Regions from separate parts of the Nodosilinea sp. AN01ver1 genome, predicted to be linked through region 2. Evidence: predicted binding sites of a transcription regulator. Region 2 holds the regulator's gene; each other region holds the start of a gene.
What was found. The regulator HrcA, encoded in region 2, represses chaperone genes, less so after heat shock. The targets are predictions, from matches to a motif close to TTAGCACTCNNNANTNNNGAGTGCTAA.
Positions count from the first base shown of each region.

Region 1: groL (chaperonin GroEL) is a predicted target of HrcA. The motif match lies at 2,464-2,490, and genes of this name have one in related genera.
Region 3: groES (co-chaperone GroES) is a predicted target of HrcA. The motif match lies at 1,952-1,978, and genes of this name have one in related genera.

Region 1 covers NZ_JBNXVS010000024.1:38,649-42,801, forward strand. The annotation lists gene corA (magnesium/cobalt transporter CorA) at 1-616, opposite strand, end outside; gene groL (chaperonin GroEL) at 733-2,433, opposite strand; gene ACQ4N7_RS18035 (Tab2/Atab2 family RNA-binding protein) at 2,739-3,587, opposite strand; gene glgP (alpha-glucan family phosphorylase) at 3,593-4,153, opposite strand, start outside.
Region 2 covers NZ_JBNXVS010000004.1:19,556-23,708, forward strand. The annotation lists gene hemH (ferrochelatase) at 1-378, shown strand, start outside; gene ACQ4N7_RS05290 (DUF4126 domain-containing protein) at 569-1,132, opposite strand; gene hrcA (heat-inducible transcriptional repressor HrcA) at 1,172-2,266, opposite strand; gene ACQ4N7_RS05300 (2Fe-2S iron-sulfur cluster-binding protein) at 2,347-2,832, opposite strand; gene ACQ4N7_RS05305 (hypothetical protein) at 2,919-3,692, opposite strand; gene ACQ4N7_RS05310 (LysR family transcriptional regulator) at 3,957-4,153, shown strand, end outside.
Region 3 covers NZ_JBNXVS010000020.1:20,859-25,011, reverse strand. The annotation lists gene ACQ4N7_RS16065 (DegT/DnrJ/EryC1/StrS family aminotransferase) at 143-1,327, opposite strand; gene ACQ4N7_RS16060 (Dethiobiotin synthetase) at 1,552-1,896, shown strand; gene groES (co-chaperone GroES) at 2,032-2,343, shown strand; gene groL (chaperonin GroEL) at 2,630-4,153, shown strand, end outside.

The DNA of each region.
Region 1 (4,153 bases), on a different contig from region 2:
TACCCCGACGGATGCGATCGCGCACCGGACCAAAGGAATCCCACTCGGGCTCTTCCTGAAAGGTGATCAAAAACCCCTGGCCCAGCACAAAACTGACCTGCTCGCTGCCAACCCCGGTGCCCGAAGGCTTGGGCCGCACCATCTGCATAATGATCAAAATTTTGTCGTCGTAAAAGTCGATTTTGGGCCGGTGGGGCACGTTGACAATGTCTTCGAGCAGCAGCGGATGCAGGCCGAAGGTCTGGCCCATGTCGATCAGCGTTTTTTCGGTGCCCAGCCCGCGAGCGTCAAGCCAGGTCACACTGTCGCTTACCCCCAGCGCAGAGCACTCCTCAGGATGGTCGATGGTGGCGGTGCGCACGGCATCGGGGCCGTAGTCAATCAAAAACAGCTCCGTGGGCAGGGCATCGGGGGGAATCCTCAGCGTCCCGGGAAGCGCGCCAGGGGGCGAATATCGGTATTCAAACAGGCCGTCGCCATCGCGATCGACAACAGGGGCGAGGTCGCAGTGGGGGCCGCTGGGCTTGACCGTCGCCGCGCCAAAACTATCCGCCGCCGATGGCAGTGAGCTTGGCGAGGTCGCCTCAGAGTCTAAATTGTGTCCTTGCTGCGACATCACCTTACTCCACTAGTTTTTGCCACTTAAAAAGGATAGGGGCACAGCCGTAGCTGCACCCCTAGAGGTTAAGCATTTATTCAGAGATGGCCGTCTGGGGGATGACCGGTGGCGGGCTACATCATGCCCATGCCGCCCATGCCGCCCATGCCGCCCATGCCACCCATGCCGCCCATGCCACCCATGCCGCCCATGCCGCCCATACCGCCCATGCCAGGGTCGCCAGCGGGGGCAGGAGGCTCAGGAATTTCGGCCACCAGGGCTTCGGTGGTGAGCACCATGCCCGCGATCGAGGCGGCATCCTGCAGGCCCGATCGCACGACCTTAGCCGGGTCGATAATACCGGCCTGAATCAGGTCTTCGTAGGCACCCGTGAGGGCGTTGTAGCCCATGGGGAAGTCCATCGCTTTTACCTTTTCGACGATGACCGAGCCCTGCTGGCCAGCATTGTCGGCGATTTGGCGCAGGGGCGCTTCCACCGCCCGCATGACAATGTCAACGCCAATGGCCTCTTCGGCACTGAGGGAGGCCTTGAGCGCCTCTAGCTTGGGGGCCAGGTGCAGCAGGGTGGCCCCACCGCCGGGGACGATGCCTTCTTCAACAGCCGCCTTGGTGGCGCTGAGGGCGTCGTCAATGCGCAGCTTGCGGTCTTTGAGTTCGGTTTCGGTGGCGGCCCCAACTTTGATCACGGCAACGCCGCCCGCCAGCTTGGCCAGCCGCTCGGAGAGCTTTTCTTTGTCGTACTCAGAGTCGGTGCGCTCTAGCTCCTGGCGAATCTGAGCGATCCGCTTGTCGATGTCGCCCTTGTTGCCCGCGTCGGAAACCAGGGTGGTGGTGTCTTTGGTGATGGTGGCCTTGGTGGCGGTGCCCAGCATCGACAGGTCAGCGGTGTCGAGGCTGAGGCCCACTTCTTCGGAGATCACCTGACCGCCCGTGAGCACGGCGATGTCTTGCAGCATGGCCTTGCGGCGATCGCCAAAGCTAGGCGCTTTGATAGCGGCGACATTCAGCACGCCACGGGCCTTGTTGACCACCAGGGTAGCCAGAGCCTCGCCCTCGATGTCTTCAGCAATGATCAGCAGGGGGGCACCCTCACGGGCGACGCGCTCCAGCACCGAGACCAGATCCTGAATGGAGCCGATTTTTTTATCGGTAATCAGCACGCGGGCGTTGTCGAGTTCGGTCACCATGCGCTCCTGGTCGGTGACGAAGTAGGGAGAAATATAGCCGCGATCGAACTGCATCCCTTCGACAACGTCCAGTTCGGTGTAGAGCGACTTGGATTCTTCCACCGTGATGACGCCGTCTTTGGTGACTTTGTCCATGGCTTCGGCGATCATGTGGCCGATTTCTTCGTCGCTGCCAGCGGACACTGTAGCGACCTGAGCAATGGTAGCGTTGCCTTCGACGGGCTTGGCCACGGCGGCAATTTCGCTCACCAGAGCGTTTACAGCCTTCTCGATACCGCGCCGTAGGCTGACGGGGTTGGTGCCAGCGGCCACGTTCTTGAGACCCTCTTTAACCATGGCCTGGGCCAGTACGGTGGCGGTGGTGGTGCCGTCGCCCGCCAGGTCTTTGGTCTTAGAAGCCACCTCTTGCATGAGGCGCGCACCCAGATTCTCGAAGGGATCTTCTAGGTCAATTTCTTTGGCAATGGTGATGCCGTCGTTGACGATCTGGGGTGCCCCGTACTTTTTCTCGAGCACAACGTTGCGCCCCCTGGGACCGAGGGTAATTTTAACAGCGTCAGCTAGGGCGTTGACGCCTTTTTCGAGGGCCTGCCGCGACGCCTCATCAAAGGAAACTCGTTTTGCCATGTCCTGTCTTTCAGCTCTCCAGAGACAAACTTAGCACTCACTGCGTGCGAGTGCTAACCCAGCCAGATTACCGCTGTTAGCGCCGGTCGGTAAGTCGCAATAACCGATCCTCGACAAATCCTCAGTTCAGTGGGCTTCGGCAAAAAAGAGCAGGATTAGGGAAATGCTCTTTTGGTAGATGATCGCTCCCTTCGACTCCGCTCAGGGAACACCTTCGACTCCGCTCAGGGAACACCTTCGACTCCGCTCAGGAATCGGTCGCTGAGCGGAGTCGAAGCGTCCGTCTGGGATGAACCTAACATCCTTCAGGGAGACTGTTGTAAAAGCCACAGACCGGTGGTAGTCATGCCCGAGCCGTCGGGGCGCACCAGCAAAAAGTGCAGGCCCCGACTGTCCCGCTTGCGCTGCTCAAACCGCTGCCCGGCCTGGGATACATCGGCGTCGCTAAAGGTGGTGAAGACCCAGCGATCGCTCAGTCCAGCCTCCAGAATCAGCCCGTCGGGTTCTCCCCGCAGGTAGCTCAACCAGGCGGGGGAGTGGGCCTGAATCCACTGGGCCAGGGCCATTGCCTGCCGCCCCGCATCTACCACCACCCCAGGAATAGGGGTCGTGCTGGCCAGGCCCAGGCGCGAGGGCATTAGGTTGTCAGGCAGATGGCGCAGGGGGATGGGTTCGTAGGGCAGGGTTTGCTCAAAGTCGTAGGCCGACAGGGCGGTAAAGCCCCAGCGGTCTCCCCACAGCTGCTCGGGCAGGGGCACCGGGGGCGGCGACTCGATGTGCAGCGGGTTATAGGGAATGGGGATGGCGTTGGGCTGGGCGGGGTACCACTTGGCCCGCTGCTGTAGCCACTGGTGCAGGGCCGGGGTGTGGCGGGTAGGCTCGACGGCAATGCCCAGCGGTTCGCAGGCGGTGGTCAGCAGCGACAGAGCCTGGGGACGAAACACCTGGATTTGGCTGGGCGTCACGCCCGCTTTTTGAATGGCGATCGCGATCTGCTCAGTCACCCAGGCTTTGTTGATCGCGGCCTGGGGCGCTGTGGCTCCGTAGCTAAAACCAAAGTCGTCGCTGCACAGCAGCAGTTCCCACAGGGGTGCGCCGCTGTCGCTAGCCAGGGGTGGACGGTGCAGATCGGCCTGCCAGACGGGCTTAGACACCGTACTCACGACGAAACAGAGCTAACCGCCACCGGGCCAGGGCTGGGCACGTACATCTGGGTGAGGTACTCGGCTACCATGCGATCGCTGTTGTAGTGGGGCGCGCAGGAGTGAATCGACGCCTTCATCATCGCGATCCACTGGCGGGGCAGCCCGGCGCGATCGCGCTGGTAGTACAGGGGCGCAATGTGGTGCTCCAGCAGGTCGTAGAGCGAGTCGGCATCCTGCTGGTTTTGGCTGTCGGGGTCGGGGCTGGCTTTGCCGATCACCCAGCCGTTGGCCACCTGGCCGCCGCCTCCGGGGCGGTAAGCCTCGGCCCACCAGCCGTCGAGGGTGGCGCAGTTGAGACCGCCGTTGAGGGCCACCTTTTGGCCGCTGGTGCCCGAGGCCTCGGGGCGACGGGGATGGTTGAGCCACAGGTCGACGCCGGGCAGCAGCAGCTTGGCCACCGCCATGTCGTAGTCTTCGATAAAAGCGACGCGATCGCGCAGGGCCGGGTGGCGGCACCACTCCATCAGCCGCTGAATAATGCGCTTGCCCTCGTCATCGTTGGGGTTGGCCTTGCC
Region 2 (4,153 bases):
GACCTGGTCGTGGTGCCCATCAGTTTCGTCTCCGAGCACATCGAAACCCTGCAAGAAATCGACATGGAGTACCGGGAGATTGCCCACGAGGCCGGGATCCCGGGCTTCCATCGGGTGCCGGCCCTCAACACCCATCCCCGATTTATCACCGATATGGCCGATATGGTCAATGAAGCCCTGGCCGCCCCCCGCCAGCTTTTCTCCGATGTGGTGCACCCCGACAAAAAGGTCAAGATTTACCCCCAGGAGCGATCGGCCTGGGGCCTCACCCCCGTCGCCGAGGTGTGGAACGGGCGTCTGGCTATGGTGGGCTTTTTAGCCCTACTGCTGGAGCTGGTCAGCGGTCGCGGCCCCCTGCACTTCGTGGGCATTCTCTAAGGACTGTCATCAAATGGCTGCTAAACGTTCCAAAATCAAGGGTTACAGCCCCTAGCTTGTCGTTTTGGTCGGGCGTGGCAAGGCTTGATGTACCGAGCTTTTAGCCACAATTGTGGTACGCCCTAAGGTTTGTGCCCCGGACCATTACATCTCATGCCGTTTAACCCCAGGCCCTGATGCCCTAGCCGTATTAGGGCTTCGGCTTTGAGCGTCGCGGCCAGTGCCGCCACAGGTACGACGTTCGAATCACCAGCCACAGCAGCAGCAGCGCAATAATCCCCCCCTGGTTAGGAGCATCAAAGGCCAGCACCGCCAGCACAATACAAAGCCCATCTACCACAAAGAAAAGCCACAGCGGCGGGCGGCGGGGGCGGTAGAACCAGCCCACCTGCAGCAGCTGAATGACCAGGGCTAATAGACCGCTAATCAGGCCAATCAGCAGGTTAATCCAGCCGTCTAGGCCAAAGGTTCTAGCTACGGCCAAACCGGCCAGGGCACCTACCCCAGGACTCAAAAACAGCTCAAGAATCTGAAAGAAACGCTGGCTGTAGCGATCTTTTGACAGCATCAGCTCGGCCATAGACCAGATGGCCAGTATCCCCAACACCAGGGCTGGGGGCAGACGCGACAGCAGCGGCACGTTAGACCAGAGCTGCGGGCCAGACATCAGCCCAATCAGCAGCAGGGGCAGGGCCAACCGTAGCCCCGTCGCCGCCGCGATCGACAAAATTGCCAGCAGTTCAGTGATAATCACGGCATTCCCTGCCCAACTGGGGCCATACTCGGGATACCCCTACGCGCTGAGGGCAGTCGATAGGTAGTCTGCCGCCGCCTTGACCACGGCCACAGCGTTTTCGTAGACCATGCGGGTGGGGCCCAGTACACCCACACTGCCCACAGAAGCGTCGCAGCGAGTGTAGTTCGACACGACCAGCGCACAGCCCTGCATGGGCTCTAGCGGGTTCTCAGCCCCAATCCAAACCTTCACATCCACGCCGTTGAGCGTTTGGCTTGCCACGGGCGGAGTGTCAAAAAACAGGGGCCACAGCTGCGACTGGCCTTCTTCCAGCAGCCGCACAATCGACTGAATTCGCTGGGCATCGGAAAACTCGGGCTGGCGCAGCACCTCCGACAGACCGCTAATCACCAGCTGGGGCGTTTCTGGTGCCCGCGATCGCCGCGCCAGATTGTCCAGCGCCTGGCAGAGTAGCGCTCCGTAGTGCTGAAAATCAGCATCGAGATCGCCCCAGTTCAGCGTAGCCACATCGGCCAGCGGCCTTCCCCGCAGGTGGTGACTCAGAAAATTCGACAAAATTTCGAGGTGACGACGGCCCAGTTCCTCCGTCGGCTGAGTCGGTTCTCCCAGCAACGCCGGCAGCTGCACTACCACCGATTGGGTCGCCAGCGAGTCGAGCAGCACCACCATCAGCACCTGCTCCCCATCTACCGCCACCAGCTGAATGTGGCGAATAATCGCGCTACTCGACTGGGGCACCGTAATCAGGGCCAAATAGCCGCTGATTTGGGCCAAAATTTGGGTGGCCGATCGCAGCAGCGACTCCAGGCTGCGCCCCACCCAGTCCAGCTCCTCCGACAGGGCAGCATCCACCCGCCGCCCCACCCGCGTGGAGGGCGACATCAGCCGATCAACGTACAGCCGATAGCCAAAATCCGAAGGCACTCGCCCCGCCGAGGTGTGGGGCTGGTAAAGGAGGCCGTATTTCTCCAGCAGGCCCATGGTGTTGCGCACCGTCGCTGGGCTTACCTTCAGGTCGTACTCCTGGGCCAAGGCCCGCGACCCAACCGGCTCTGCTGTAGCAATATAGTGACGAATCGTGGCCTGTAGCACCTGCTCGTGGCGAGCACTCAGGGAAAGAGCAGAGTCCATAGGGGGTTGGTATAAAACTCAACTACGGCATTGCCCTACCATAACAGATGTTCTATGGGGTTCGGCCATGAACTGTAGACCTATAAATCTTTGCTCTGGCTAAAGAACTCACCCACTTTAAAGCTAGCCGTTTTCTCTAGCTGACTAATCACCGATCGCGTAATCAGCTTGCCCTGCTCAACCAGCACCTCGCCTGTAATCGGGTGCAGCAGATCTTGATCGGCCCGCCGACCAATCAACGCCTCGATGTCCTGCAGCGAGTTAACGTACATACCCGGCGGCAGCTCGACCACCACCCCGTTGGCGACCACCCGGGCCTGGCAGGCCAGCCGCGAGTTGGGCTTGCAGGAGGTAATCACTTCCAGCGTCCGCTGCTCACGGCGGTTAATGGGGGTCAACGCCTCCATACCCGACTGCACATAGATATGGCAGGTGGCGCACATGCCCCGACCGCCACACTCTTTCAACACATCTAGATCTTTGTTGAGCAAGACCGATAGCAGGTTGCCGTTGGTTTCAACGGAGGTTTCTTGGGCGATGGGCTCTAGGCGAACGGTTTTAGCCATGGGGTAGAAGGGGGTTATAAGGACTAGACGAAACACCTGGGCAGGCTGCGGTAGCACCACCTCGGAGCCACTGGCTCACCTGAAGCTCAGCCGTCCTGGGAAGACGGGAGATCGAGCAAAAGGGCCTGTTCCTGGGAAGTAAGCCGACTACTCGCCAGGGCCTGAAAATTGCGGATGGTTCTGCCACCACGCCCCATAAAGGCCGCAACCCAGTCCTTAATCCACTGGTGCTGTTCCGCCGTTAGCGGCAGCTGGCCCTGGGCGGCAGCGGCGAAGTAGCCATCTCGCTGAACCTCAAACTGCTCTAGCCAGGGGTGGGCCGGGCGAGACTGCTTCCAGGTGTTGATGACAATGGTTTTGCCCAGATACTGAGTAGCCCCATTGCTGAGATGATTGAGGGCCGCTATCACCTCCTGTAGGCCTGGAGCTAGGGTACCCGGTTTAGAGCCCGCTGGCTCAGGCTGAGCTCCCTCAGCAGGGGAGAGGGACGGAGAAAGCGCCGCAGCGGGGTCGGTGGTGCTAGCGCTGCTGCCCAGGGTAACGCAGCCAGCCAGCAGCCGAAAGGTAGGTACAGCGTTGTGGGGAGCTTCGATCAGGGTAGCCTTCAGCTGACCGATGGCGGTGCGGTAGTCGGTGAGGGGCATTTGATCGGTGACCAGCACCAGCAGAATCAACCCCTGCTCAAGCTTATAGATGTGGGTGAGCTGGTTGGCAAACCGAAACGAAAAGGTATCGAAATGGGCCGGAGTCGTGTCGACCACCTGCTGAATACCCTGGGCGAGAGCATCCTGCTGATGGGAGTTGAGGCTGATGTCTGGCCCAAAAAAGAAGGGTCGGTTGCGCCCATCAATCAGCGCCATCCCAGAGATGCCGGGTAAGTTTAGGACATTCTGGATCACCTGACGTTTCATAAATCCTTGGGGTCTCGCTCTAATTTTTGTTGTCGAATGTCCTGAACCAAGTAATCTAAGGATGGCAGACTTCATTCGACACTAGGCTTGAGGCCATGAGTCTATCTAGGGTTGTTACGGCGACATCTGTTGCGATGACAGCCAGGGGCTGGCCTGCACTACTATCATGGTTTGTTGGCATCCCAGGATTATCGTACGTTAGGGTTAATGCCCATGTCTGACCTTCCTTTTACGCTCGACCAACTGCGCATTCTCAAGGCCATTGCAGCGGAGGGCAGTTTCAAACGAGCGGCAGACAGTTTGTATGTCTCTCAGCCAGCGGTTAGCCTGCAGGTGCAAAACCTGGAGCGCCAGCTGGATGTACCGCTGTTTGACCGAGGTGGCAGGCGGGCACAGCTCACCGAAGCGGG
Region 3 (4,153 bases), on a different contig from region 2:
TGAGGAAGGTGAGGGGGTGGGGAAGGTGAGGGGGTGGGGAAGGTGAGGGTTCAAAGTGCAAAATCCAAAGTGCAAAGTGCAAAATTTTGAATTCTCAATTTTGAATTTTGAATTTGTTTTCACTCCTCATCCCCTCATTCCCTCATCCCCTCACTTCCTGCAAAAGGCTGGGCGATCGCACGGCGGCGACTGCTTCCACCATAGCGTCTACCACATAATCGACTTGCTCGATGGTCATGCCGGGGTACATGGGCAGCGAGAGAATTTCCTGGCTGAGGGCTTCGGCGGCGGGGAAGTGGCCGGGGCCATAGCCCAGGGAGCGAAAGGCGGGTTGCAGGTGGCAGGGAATGGGGTAATGGATGCCGGTCTGAACGCCAGCGGCGGTGAGCTGGGCCTGGAGTTCGGTTCGGCCCAGGGGGCAGGGCGGGGTGACGCGCACGACGTAGAGGTGATAGATGTGGCCGGGGCCAGCGTCGTTGCGCATGGGCACGATGCCGCACTCGGCCAGGGGAGCGAGCCTGCGATCGTAGTGCTGGGCGATCGCGTAGCGGGCCTGGTTCCAGCCCTGTAGGTAGGGCAGTTTGACGTTGAGTACGGCGGCTTGCAGGGTGTCGAGGCGGCTGTTGGTGCCCTGGGGTTCGGTGTGGTAGTACTTGCTGGTGGCCCCGTAGTTGCGCAGCGATCGCGCCGTTTTTGCCACCTGTTCATCTGGTGTCACCAGCATGCCGCCATCGCCCAGGGCACCGAGGTTTTTGCTGGGGTAAAAGCTAAAGGCGGCCCCCAGCCCCAGCGAACCAGCAGTGTAGCCGTCGCGCTGGGCCAGGTGGGCCTGGGCGGCGTCTTCAAACACAATCAGGCGGTGGCGACTGGCTAGGTTGAGCAGCGCCTGGGGCGACACCATTTGGCCGTAGAGGTGCACGGGCACGATGGCGCGGGTGCGGGGGGTAATGGCCTGCTCGGCGGCGGCGAGATCGACTAGGGCGGTGGCGCGATCGCAGTCGACCAGCACAGGCGTTGCCCCCGCCCGCAGCACCCCAATCAGCGTGGCGACAAAGGTGTTGGCCGGCAAAATCACCTCATCCCCGGCGGTAAGGCCGCAGGCCATCAACCCGAGGGCGATCGCATCGGTACCGCAGCCGACCCCCACCCCAAAGCGAGTGCCACAGGCCGCCGCAAAATTAACTTCAAAATCGCTCAGAGCCTGACCCAGCACAAAGTCGCCCTGAGTCATGACGGCATTCATCACCCCTTGCATAGCCTCCTGCAGGGGCGCATGCTGCCAGGTCAAATCCACAAAGGGAATAGTCGGTGGAGAAGCGATGGTCATACTCACCTATCGAGGTCGGGGTTAACAACTGACGCCCGCCAGTCACGCTCAGCTTGCCCCAAACCCAAGACGCCTTATCAGCCCGCCAGGAGTCGCAACTTTAAGTTCAATACCGCTGAAATAGGGCTCAGGCAGTAAACTGGGGCAGATATCGCTTTGGCTCGATCGCAGCCGACCAGCACGCGCGGGGATCAATACATCCCAATTCAGCTACCGTTACCCCTATGGATTTTGAAACCGCTCACACCTTTGTGGTGCGCCAAACCCTCGGCACCAGCGACGACTTGCCCGATACCTTTATCGCCTGCTTGCGCCAGGGCAAACCGCCTATTCCTGGCCAGGTAACCTCCCTGCTGCTCGCCCTCAAGGTGCTGTTTGAAGGGCTCAAATCGGAACCAACCCTCGATCGCACTCTCATCAAAGCCCTGTTTATTCTCTCCTACGAGAGCCGCCAGCTCTACGCCCAGGGGCAAAAGGCGGGCGTCGTCTGGCCACCCCTGCTCGACGAAGACCTGGGGCGCATTGGCAAGGTGGCAACGTCGATTGTGTTCGGCGAATGGGTGAGTTGAGTTCGGCAAACCACACCTTTCAGAGAATTGCTGAAGGAACGTTCTGGCGGCTAAATTAGCACTCAGGAAGCGAGAGTGCTAAATCGCTTCCAACCATTCTTAATCCTTTTATTGCCAACTATTTGGAGGTACAACATGGCAGCTGTCACCCTGAGTGTGTCAACTGTTAAACCTTTGGGCGATCGCATTTTGGTCAAGGTCAGCGCCGCTGAAGAAAAAACCGCCGGCGGTATTTTGCTGCCCGACACCGCTAAAGAAAAGCCCCAGGTGGGCGAAGTGGTGCAGGTTGGCCCCGGCAAGCGCAACGACGATGGCTCGTTCCAGACGATGGAAGTCAAGGTCGGCGACAAGGTGCTCTACTCCAAATATGCCGGTACCGATATCAAGCTTGGCACCGACGACTACGTGCTGCTGCGCGAGTCCGACGTTCTTGCCGCCCTAGCGTAACCCCATTTTGGCTAGGTAGGGTGGGCACCGCCCACCGTTAACCTGAGCGATCGCAGCTCAACCTGTAGGGTGCATCCGCGCTAGCGATGCACCGCTCAAAAAACTCCTTAGCGGGCTGTCTCATCCATTCGAAACATCCCTCTGAGTAAGCTCGGTGCGTTACGGCTGCGCCTAACACACCCTACAAAATCATTACCTGGTGCGTCAGGCATTGCCGTGACACACCCTACAACCTCAAACCCACCGCAGTTAGTCAACCATTCTTGCTGGGAGGATTTTTTCACCTATGGCTAAGTCGATTACCTACAACGAAGATGCCCGTCGCGCCCTGGAGCGCGGTTTCGACATGCTGGCCGAAGCCGTCGCCGTCACCCTCGGCCCCAAAGGCCGCAACGTGGTGCTGGAGAAAAAGTACGGCGCGCCCCAAATCATCAACGACGGCATCACCATCGCTAAAGAAATTGAGCTAGAAGACCATATTGAAAATACCGCCGTCTCCCTGCTGCGCCAGGCGGCGAGCAAAACCAACGATGCTGCGGGCGACGGTACCACCACCGCTACGGTGCTGGGCCATGCGATCGTCAAAGAAGGGCTGCGCAACGTCGCCGCTGGTGCCAACGCCATCTCGCTGAAGCGCGGCATCGACAAAGCCACCGCCTTCCTGGTCGAAAAAATTGCCGAGCACGCCCGCCCCGTTGGCGACTCCAAATCGATCGCCCAGGTGGGTGCCATCTCCGCCGGTAACGACGACGAAGTGGGCCAGATGATCGCCGACGCCATGGATAAAGTCGGTCGCGAAGGCGTCATTTCCCTCGAAGAAGGCAAATCCATGACCACCGAACTGGAGGTCACCGAGGGCATGCGCTTCGACAAGGGCTACCTGTCGCCCTACTTCGTCACCGACACCGAGCGCATGGAAGCGGTGCTGGATGAGCCCTACATCCTGATTACTGACAAGAAAATTGCCCTGGTGCAGGATCTGGTGCCCGTGCTGGAGCAAGTCGCCCGCTCCGGCAAGCCCCTGATGATCATCGCTGAGGACATTGAGAAAGAGGCCCTGGCCACCCTGGTGGTCAACCGCATGCGCGGCGTGCTGAATGTGGCCGCTGTGAAAGCGCCTGGGTTCGGCGATCGCCGCAAGGCCATGCTCGAAGACATCGCCGTGCTCACTGGTGGCCAGGTGATCTCTGAAGACACCGGCCTCAAGCTCGACAACGTGAAGGTCGACATGCTGGGCAGCGCTCGCCGCATCACCATCACCAAAGACACCACCACCGTGGTGGCTGAGGGCAACGAGCAACAGGTCAAAGCCCGCTGCGAGCAAATCCGTCGCCAGATCGAGGAAACCGACTCGACCTACGATAAAGAGAAGCTGCAGGAGCGCCTGGCCAAGCTCTCTGGCGGTGTGGCCGTAGTCAAAGTCGGGGCCGCCACCGAAACCGAGATGAAGGACCGCAAGCTGCGCCTCGAAGACGCCATCAACGCCACCAAAGCGGCGGTTGAAGAGGGCATCGTCCCCGGCGGCGGCACCACCCTGGCCCACCTGGCTCCCCAGCTCGAAGCCTGGGCCAGCGACAACCTCAGCGGCGAAGAGCTGCTGGGTGCCCAGATCGTCACCCGCGCCCTCACCGCCCCCCTCAGCCGCATCGCTGAGAATGCGGGCTTCAACGGGGCCGTTATCGTTGAGCAGGTGAAGGAGAAGGACTTCAACATCGGCTACAACGCGGCCAACAACCAGTTCGTCGATATGTTTGAGGCTGGCATTGTCGACCCCGCCAAGGTCACTCGCTCTGCCCTGCAAAACGCCGCC